2 regions of the Solibacillus sp. FSL W7-1436 genome follow, and region 2 is predicted to be linked to the other one. Evidence: riboswitches for the same ligand, from Rfam matches in the RefSeq annotation. Region 2 holds a riboswitch; the other holds the start of a gene.
What was found. Region 2 has a riboswitch for preQ1 ahead of MKX73_RS09645 (QueT transporter family protein). Riboswitches for the same ligand answer to the same signal wherever they lie in the genome.
Positions count from the first base shown of each region.

Region 1 (4,987 bases), 1.5 Mb from region 2:
ACTAACAAAAATTAAGTAGGGGGAAATGATGATGAAATTACATGAACAAACCGTTTTAGTTACAGGCGCAAGTAGAGGCGTTGGAGAAGAACTCGTAAAAGCATTTGTCAAAGAGGGAGCTAATGTCGTACTGAATTATTATAAGAGTGAGGAAAAAGCGCAAAATTTAGCACAAAGTTTGGGTTCTCAAGTTATCGCTTTACAAGCAGATATCCGCAATCAACAAGAAGTGCAGCAAATGGTTGAAAAGGCAAAGCAATATTTCCATACCCCGATTACAACCATAGTCAATAATGCATTGATTGATTTTGAATTTAATCCACTCACACAAAAAAATGTGTTTGAGCTTCAATGGACCGATTACAATAAGCAATTGGAAGGAACGATAAAGGGTGCTTTAAATAGTATTCAAGCATGCATTGAGGATATGAAAGAACTAGAATTTGGTCGTATTATTAATATTGGGACAAACTTATTTCAGCATCCGGTAGTAGCTTATCATGAATACACAACAGCTAAAGCAGCATTGCTCGGATTTACACGTAACATGGCGAAAGAGTTAGGGGAGTATGGCGTTACAGTCAATATGATGTCTGGTGGACTTTTAAAACAAACGGATGCAAGTAAAGTGACAACAGCAGAAGTATTTCAATTGATTGAAACCACAACCCCTTTACAAAGAGTGACAACACCAAAAGAATTAGCGGAAGTGGCATTATTCTTTGCATCTCCTTGGGGAAGTGCCATCACTGGGCAGAATTTAGTCGTTGATGGCGGTCTTGTAATGGATTAAGAGCAAACTTGTATCTCTCTTTAAGATGAATCCTACTGATAGGCATACTGGGATGTAGAGAAAAGCATAATTTTTGAAAATATTGATTTACAGTATGAACTATATATACTACAATTTAAATTATTGAAATACCTGAGTTGTTCAGGAGAGGTTCATAGCTGATACCCTCTATAAAAAACTATGGATACATGTATATTACGCCATGTCCATATTGGATGTGGCTTTTTTTTATGCCTCCAATAGTTTGATTAGAGATGTTATAGTTCGCCCTCCTTGGAATACTCCGGTATTAACTTAAGGAGGTTTTTTTATGTCTGGTCGTCACCAAACAGAAGGATTAGAGGATTTAACATTATTAGGAAATCAAAATGTAAAGTACACATTTGCTTATGCACCAGAAGTATTAGAGTCTGTAGACAATTTACATGTAGACCGTGATTATTTTGTGAAGTTTAACTGCCCAGAGTTTACAAGTCTTTGTCCGATTACACAGCAACCGGATTTTGCAACGATGTATATTTCATACATTCCCGATAAAAAAATTGTGGAGAGTAAGTCGCTGAAATTGTATTTATTTAGTTTCCGCAACCACGGTGATTTCCACGAAGATTGTGTAAATATTATTATGAATGATTTAATTAAACTTTTAGATCCCCGCTATTTTGAAGTATGGGGCAAGTTTACGCCACGTGGAGGTATTTCAATCGATCCATGGTGCAACTACGGTCGTCCAGGTACGAAATATGAAGAAATAGCAAACTATCGTTTAATGAATCATGATTTATATCCTGAAAAAATTGATAATAGATAATTTTTTCTCAATACTTTGCTTGCAAAGAGCGGTTATTAACAACCCTCTATAAAAAACTAAGATCAACCAGTACTGCCTCTTAGTGCTGTTTTTGGTTTAAGAAAGAGGAGAAAAAGAATGAAACATGAGAAAGCCGTTGTTGTATTTAGTGGCGGGCAAGATAGTACAACGTGTTTGTTTTGGGCTTTAAAAAACTTTAAAGAGGTTGAAGTCGTTACTTTTGATTATGGACAACGGCATGCACTCGAGATTGAGTGTGCGAAACAGATTGCACAGGAGTTGAACGTACGACATCATATTTTAAATATGTCGCTCTTAAATCAGTTAGCACCGAATGCTTTGACGCGTGACGATATCGAAATACAAGAAGGCGTGGCAGGCGAGCTCCCCTCTACGTTTGTGCCAGGTCGTAATTTAGTTTTTTTATCTTTCGCAGGAATTTTAGCAAGCCAAATTGGCGCGAAGCATATTGTGACAGGTGTATGTGAAACCGATTTTAGTGGCTATCCAGATTGTCGCGATGCCTTTGTGAAATCCCTAAATGTCACATTAAATTTATCGATGGACACATCATTTGTTATTCATACGCCACTCATGTGGATTAATAAAGCCGAGACATGGGCTTTAGCAGATCAGCTAGGTGCGTTTGATTTTGTACGTCACAAAACATTGACATGCTATAACGGAATAATTGCGGATGGATGCGGGGAGTGCCCAGCATGTAAGCTTCGTCTGCAAGGAATGGAAGCTTATGAACAATCGTTAAAATAGGAGGATTTTATGATAAGAGTTTTACTTTATTTAGTATCAATTGTTACAGCAAATGTCGTAACCGCGAGATTTATGCCACTTGAATTCGGGATGTTTCTTGTACCGATGGGCTCCTTCTTTATTGGGGCGACATTTATTTTCCGAGACCTTGTTCAAAATAAATATGGCCGCAAAAAGACATACCTCTTTATTTTCCTAGCGTTAGTCTTATCAGCGGTGGTGTCTTATTCATTAGGAGATACATTAGTCATCGTCGCAGCTTCCGCCTTGTCATTTTTAGTAGCTGAAACGACAGATACAGAAATTTATACACGTTTAAAATTACCGATGGCGTGGCGTGTGTTTTATAGTGGAATTGTAGGCGGCTTGTTAGACTCAGTTATTTTTGTCGTTGTCGGCTTAAGTCCAATGGGTGCAGGCTTTATCCCTTGGGTAGCCGTCCCTGCAGCTATAGTGGGTCAAGTGATTGTAAAAATAGTCATGCAAATGATTGGCGCGGCTTTTTTAGCGCAAGGTTTAGTTTATAAAGAAAAGCGTCTCTCTAAAATGTCCGCCTGATTAATGTAATAATATGCTTAAGTATTTTTACCGCACTTACATTAGTTAAGCTGAACCGTCCCATAAGTAAATAAGGTTTTGAAAAAGCTTAAAGAACACGAATTATTCATGTTCTTTAAGCTCTTTTGTTATATGCTAACGGTAAGACTTAATGGTTGCAATATTGTTTCTGCGACATCTTCTTTTGAGATTTTTTGGAAGAATATTACTGCACGTCATTATCACAGGTGAAAGACACTACTTAACCTTATCAGAAGGTGTAGATAGCGTTAAAATTTCAAAGCGGTTAGGTCACGCCAACCCTAAAATCACATTGGAATTCTATGCACACCTATTGCCGAATGCAGATAATGACATTGCAGATATTTTTCACAACGCTATCCAAAGTAACACTAAATAATGGGGAAAAATCCTGCGGACAAATTGCGGACAAATCCAAAAGTTAAGGAGTAAGATAGAAAGTCTTCAAAAAAGAAAAAGCCAGCAAACATTGATATACCAACGTTTACGGGCACTTAAAATAATGGTCCCGACTGGTCTCGAACCAGCGACCCCCACCTTGTCGAGGTGGTGCTCTCCCAGCTGAGCTACAAGACCGCGATAAGAAACACCTATAACAATGTTCTTACCTGTTATTATAGCATCCACAGTGGGAGCGGTATATAGAAAACTGTTATATTTTTACTTTACTTTTAGAGAAACCTGCAATTTCCCCATAGATCAACGTCTTTTCTTTTTATCGTCTTTTAATAGAGCTTGTTTTTTATTTATTTTTTCCAGGGCGACATGGACGTGATATTTACTTTCTTCGATTTGAACGACATTTACGACCTTTCCTTTACGACCTTTTATTTTTAAATCCTCATCTACTTCAGGAATCCGTTCTAAACACTGACTCAGGACAGGCATATTATTTTCCAAATAATGAACAGCAAACAGCATGAATAAGCGCTCCTTATTAATTCAATTTTAGATTGTGTCAATTTATGAAGATTCCATGATCTATAGAACCTTCAAAAAATTAGATTGACCACCATAGTAGAAATGATTTCCGCATTTCAGTAATAGGATATGGTAACGAATGAATTGAGGTGTAGAAGGAATGACAAAAAAATGGGGTTTAATGGCGTTCTTTGCATTTGGACTGTATGTTGTTGCAATGTATTTGTATTTTTTCCATGGACAAAATAGCGGGATTCCAGCCGCTCTTCAAGGAACGGCTGCAGATCCAAGCACTTTTCTTACAACACAGGAGCTGTTATTAAGTGAAGAATTATCGAAAGTAAGAAATTTCCTGTTCTTTATTACAACTCCTTTGGAATGGCTGCTTTACTTCGTTATTTTAATTACGGGAATTTCACGTTTGTTCGAGAAATGGAGTGCTGAACAATTTAAATGGTCTGTATTCAGAACCGCAATGTATCTGTTCTTTCTGTCTCTGCTGTTGTTCATCCTTCAATTCCCGATGGACTATTATCGCTATACGCTCAGCAAAAGCTATGGGATCAGTACGCAAGTTTTTTCTTCGTGGATGCGGGAAAATATAATTGATTTTTGGCTGGATTTCGGGATGTCGGTCATCATAATTGCCGTTCTCTATTGGCTTATCAGAAAAAGTCCTAAAAAATGGTGGCTCTATGCATGGGCTTTAACTGTACCGTTTTCAATCTTCCTGATGTTTATTCAACCTGTCGTCATCGATCCGATCTACAATGATTTTTCTCCGTTAACAGATAAGGAGCTGGAGACGAAAATTCTATCTCTTGCTGAGCAGGCCGATATTCCATCTGACCATGTGTTTGAAGTGAATATGTCGGAGAAGACGAATGCTTTAAATGCCTATGTGACTGGAATCGGCGACAACTCCCGGATCGTGCTGTGGGATACGACCTTAAACCGGTTAACACATGATGAAATCCTCTTTATCATGGCACACGAGATGGGTCATTATTTGCTGAAGGATATTTATATTAACATCGCGGTCTATTTAGTTATGACGCTCATTGGACTATGGCTGATCGCAAAAATCATGCCTTGGATGATTCGCCGTTACG
Region 1 covers NZ_JBBOWV010000001.1:3,452,199-3,457,185, reverse strand. Annotated here, with positions in the region: gene MKX73_RS17105 (3-oxoacyl-ACP reductase) at 32-793, shown strand; PreQ1 riboswitch class I at 935-981, shown strand; gene queF (preQ(1) synthase) at 1,104-1,604, shown strand; gene queC (7-cyano-7-deazaguanine synthase QueC) at 1,722-2,375, shown strand; gene MKX73_RS17090 (VUT family protein) at 2,388-2,933, shown strand; tRNA gene MKX73_RS17085 (tRNA-Val) at 3,458-3,530, opposite strand; gene MKX73_RS17080 (hypothetical protein) at 3,654-3,875, opposite strand; gene MKX73_RS17075 (M48 family metallopeptidase) at 4,036-4,987, shown strand, end outside.
Region 1: linked by a shared signal. The riboswitch ahead of queF (preQ(1) synthase) and the one ahead of MKX73_RS09645 (QueT transporter family protein) in region 2 are both predicted to bind preQ1.

Region 2 (4,987 bases):
GTTTGCTCATTAAAAATAAGCTGTGCCGCCTGCTGCATTTCCTCAAAAACTAAGTGCTCTTTCCGTTCAATCTGTTCAATGTATGGGAGTAAAGACATGTTCATCATCCTTTCAGTAAAGAGTGGAATGGCGCTTCTTCGTCTGCTTCCGAGTGAAGCTGTGCGACATTTCCTTGAATTATTATCGTTTGTTCAGGTGTTGTGAAATCGACCTGACCATTAAAGCCGATATAACCAATCAGGCCCTGTGCGGGTAATAGCCCTTTCACGACATCGATTGCATGAAGGGTAGGGCTTAACGTACCCGTTGTAGTATTGGCAAATTGCTGTACCGAATTTTCCGTACTAAAACGTTCGATTGACGATACGTCATTTGTAACGGAAATATTCCCGTCCCTTACTTGCATGTAGTTTGATTTTGATGTGCCGATTACTGTGCAATCATCAAATTCGACATAGTACATATATGGTGCAGCGTGTTCGACACGCATTTTTCGATAAAGGGAAAGGGCCTCCCCAGTAAATTGTGCGCGATAACGTCCATTTTCCTCTTTTTCGACATGTTGTAATGTATAGGAAGACTGTTCAGGTGTCGGTGTTGTAAACAGCTGTTCAATCAATTGATCAATGTTTGGTTCTACTTGCTCTGCTTCAATATTTGTATGGAAAACAGCGATTTCATCTGTTAAATGATCAAAAATTACGAGTGTGTCGTATACATGAAACTGCAGTTCAGGCAAGGGCTTTTGCAATGCGTGAATATAGCCGATGCCGCCGCCTGTAAACGGATATTCCGTATGTGATGAAACACGAGGCATCACTTGCTTTAATAGTTGGATCAGCTCGCCTTCATACGTGTAGGCTTTATTGGAATGATGCGCATGATCTAAAAGCTGTTCATCTGTTCCGATATACGTTTTCCGCGGATTGACACCGATGAACGAATAGCGTCCATTGCCATCATATTTAGAGGAACTTTCCAATAAAAACTTCCGTTCACCTTGCAGTCGCTGGAAAATAGAAATCGGTGTCAGTAAATCCCCATTTACTTTTTTCATTGATGTACGAAAATGTTGCTGAACTACCATTTGAAACACTCCTTTTTTGAAATAATCTACGCCTTTACGATTCGGATTATTTAGCAAGCTTGTAATGAATTTAAAGCTTTATCGAATAAAAAAATCGCCCTCAGCAAAAGAATTAACTTTTGCGAAAGGACGATTTTCACCGCGTTGCCACCTCGTTTGAAGCAAACCCAAAAAACTTGCTTCCACTTAAACCTGATAACGGCAGGGTACCGTCCGCCGACTAACGCCAGCAGCTTTCATAAGGCCCATTCACATTTACCTTTTGGCGTATTTTCACCACCCATACGCTCTCTGGACAAAACGATAAATGCTACTCTTCTTATTCAACAATTTACTCAACTAAGCTCAACTAAACGAAACGGTGGTCACGCTCCCGCAACCTGCTACCGTAAATAACATTTGAATTATGCTTTATTCTAACACTGAAAAATGAAATGTCAAACAATTCTAAACTGTTTTCGCTAAATAAAAAACCAGCTGACATAAAAAAGTCAGCTGGTGAAACAATCGATATTAGATTAATTTTTTGAAATCCAATCGTTTATTTAAAGTGTACATAATCGGTGCCCCAACCGCCAATACAACAAATTCGCCAAATGCTACAAACAGCCAAGTTTCCCAGAACGGGAAGCCAAGCACGATATTCAGCTGTGCTGCAATGATAAACATTGTAAACGTAAAGAGCGTTGTATTAATGATCAGACGAGCCCAAATGTTTTTCACAAACTTACAAATGAATATGAAAATTCCAAGTGTAATAATCGTATGTCCGACACCAAATACTAAATCGATGGGACCGATTGAAGACATCAGGAAATTGGAAATAAATACACCTAAAACAACACCTAACATATAGCGCGGGTTGAATGCGACTAAATGGTTAAAGATTTCGGCAATACGGAACTGTACTTGCCCAAAGCTAATTGGTGCAACAAGCATTGTAACAGCAATATATAATGCTGCAATAATGGCACTCGCTGCAATAAACTTTACCTTCATATGAAATTCCTCCTAGTTTTTTAACGTGGGATGGTTACGAACCACGCAAAGCAACTGCAATCATAGCAATATTGAAAATAAAAGTAAAGATTTATAGGACTTTTTTTTCAATAAAACATCAAAAAATTTACCACGAGTAAAAAGTTCAACAAACCGCGTTGCTTAGCGGTTTGAAGTGGGTCAACAAAATTCCAAAATGAGGCACATTACCTAGAATAAATTCAGAACATTCTAAATGTTATTGACTATCTAAATATGACGCGGTAATATTATTTCAACACTTCATCCAAATGAAGTTCGGCGCTTTAAACCGATAAAGTTAACTAGGGGGAAATAAGATGAAAAAAAATTTAATGAAGCTGTCCTTTTTATTATTCGGGCTTCTTTTATTATTAGCCGCTTGTGGCGGGGAAGAGAGCGAGACGTCTTCGAACGACACGTCAAATGGCGAGGCTGTAGATACAGCGAAAGCAGATAGCGATAAAACTTTTAAGATCGGAACAACACAAATTGTTGAGCATCCATCATTAGATGCAGCAAAAGATGGTTTTAAAAAGGCAATTGAAGATGCAGGTATTAAAGCAGAGTATGTAGACAAATCAGCAAACAATGATAACAGTGCGAACATGACAATCGCCCAGCAGTTAGTCGGGGAAAATGTAGATCTGATTTTCGCGAACTCAACACCTTCAGCACAGGCTGCAAAAAGTGCAACTTCTGATATTCCGGTTATTTTTACTTCGGTAACGGATGCAGTTGGTGCAGAGTTGATCGATTCAATGGCAACACCTGGCGCTAACGTAACAGGTACGATTGATTTACATCCGGAAACAATGCCGAAAACAGTTGCTTTCCTAAAGGAATTGGGAGCAAAAAATGTCGGGATGGTATATAACGCTGGTGAGCAAAACTCAGTGGCACAAATTGCGGCAGTAAAAGAAATTGCTGCAAAAGAAGGCGTAACAATTGTGGAAGCAGCAGTATCTGCTTCATCTGAAGTACGCCAGGCGGCAGAATCTTTAGTAGGAAATGTAGATGCATTTTACATCATCACAGATAATACGGTCGTATCGGCACTGGAATCTGTAATCGAAGTGGCAGATGCAAACAAATTACCGCTTGTTGTAGGTGAGCTTGATTCAGTAGAGCGCGGCGGTTTAGCGGCATACGGTTTCGAATACTACGATATCGGCTATGAAGCAGGGCAAATGGCAGCACAAATTTTATTGGAAGGCAAAACACCTTCAGAAGTTCCGGCTGCGTATCCGGCTAACTTAAAACTAGTAATCAATAAAGCTACTGCCGAAAACTTAGGCTTGGAAATCAAGCCTGAATGGGAAGCAGAAGTACAATAATCGATTTATTTATACAAAAAGCAAGTCAGCCTAAACAGGTATAAAATGTTTAGGCTGACTTGCTTAAAACTTTTAAAAAAGTCAGGAGATGATTCGAGATGTTTACAGCTATGTTTGGGTCAGTGGAGCAAGGGATCATCTATGCAATTATGGCACTTGGGGTTTATTTAACATTCCGTGTGCTTGATTTTCCGGATTTAACGGTTGATGGAAGCTTTGTAACGGGGGCAGGTACGGCAGCGATGATGATCGTGCTCGGCTATAACCCGCTGCTTGCTACATTAGTCGCAACAGTTGCTGGATTTATTGCTGGATGTATGACAGGTATTTTACACACAAAAGGGAAGATCAATCCGCTGCTTGCAGGGATTTTAATGATGATTGCCCTCTATTCGATCAATCTACGAATTATGGGGTTAAGCTCAGATACTGGTGTAACACGACCAAATATTCCACTATTAAATTCAGAAACAGTTTTTTCGAAGTTCGGTTCTTTCTGGGAGAATCTAGGTATTGATACAGCCATCACGAACGTACTGAAATCAATGGGTCTAGCTTCTGTTCCGACAACTTGGGGCGTTTTAATTTTAATGGTTGTTGTGACGGCAATTATTAAACTAGTAGTAGACTGGTTCTTAAAAACGGAAATTGGTCTGGCAATCCGTGCAACAGGCGATAATAAACGAATGATCCGCAGCTTTTCGGCAAATACCGATTCATTAGTCATTTTAGGACTTGGAATTTCAAACGGTATGGTGGCATTATCGGGCGCATTAATTGCCCAGTATACAAAATTTGCCGATGTCGGATTGGGTATTGGTATGATTGTTGTCGGTTTGGCATCGGTAATTATCGGTGAAGCAATTTTCGGAACGAAGTCGATTGTTCGTGTCACATTTGCAGTTATTGCCGGGGCAATAATTTACCGAATGATTTACGCATTGGCGTTACGTGTAAAATGGCTTGACTCAGGTGATATGAAATTAATTACGGCGGTTATCGTTATTTTAGCGCTGGTAATTCCGCAAATCGTAGGGAAATATAAAGAGAAAAAGAGAAAAGCAAAACGTTTGGAAGAACGTCTCGCATTACAGCAGGCAAAAGTAGAGATTGAGCAGGGAGGGAAGAGCCTTGCTTAAATTAGATGGCATTAATAAAGTATTTAACGAAGGAACACCAGATGAGAAAATTGCGCTGGATAATATCAACTTGCATTTGGCGCCTGGTGATTTTGTTACAATTATCGGCAGTAACGGTGCCGGAAAATCGACAATGATGAATATGATTTCCGGAGCGCTAACACCGGATTTCGGCTCTGTCGAAATTAACGGCAATGATTTAACCCGCTTGCCGGAATATAAGCGTGCTGTCCATATCGGCCGTGTTTTCCAAGATCCGATGGCAGGTACAGCACCAACGATGACAATTGAAGAAAACTTGGCGATTGCCTATTCACGTAACACAAAGCGTTCACTGCGCTTCGGTGTCGATAAAAAGCGTCGCGAGTTTTTTAAAACGTCATTGGAAAAACTGCATTTGAATCTGG
Region 2 covers NZ_JBBOWV010000001.1:1,923,176-1,928,162, forward strand. Annotated here, with positions in the region: gene trpD (anthranilate phosphoribosyltransferase) at 1-98, opposite strand, end outside; gene MKX73_RS09640 (metal ABC transporter ATP-binding protein) at 104-1,087, opposite strand; T-box leader at 1,210-1,423, opposite strand; gene MKX73_RS09645 (QueT transporter family protein) at 1,601-2,086, opposite strand; PreQ1 riboswitch class I at 2,093-2,137, opposite strand; gene MKX73_RS09650 (ABC transporter substrate-binding protein) at 2,425-3,441, shown strand; gene MKX73_RS09655 (ABC transporter permease) at 3,540-4,580, shown strand; gene MKX73_RS09660 (ABC transporter ATP-binding protein) at 4,573-4,987, shown strand, end outside.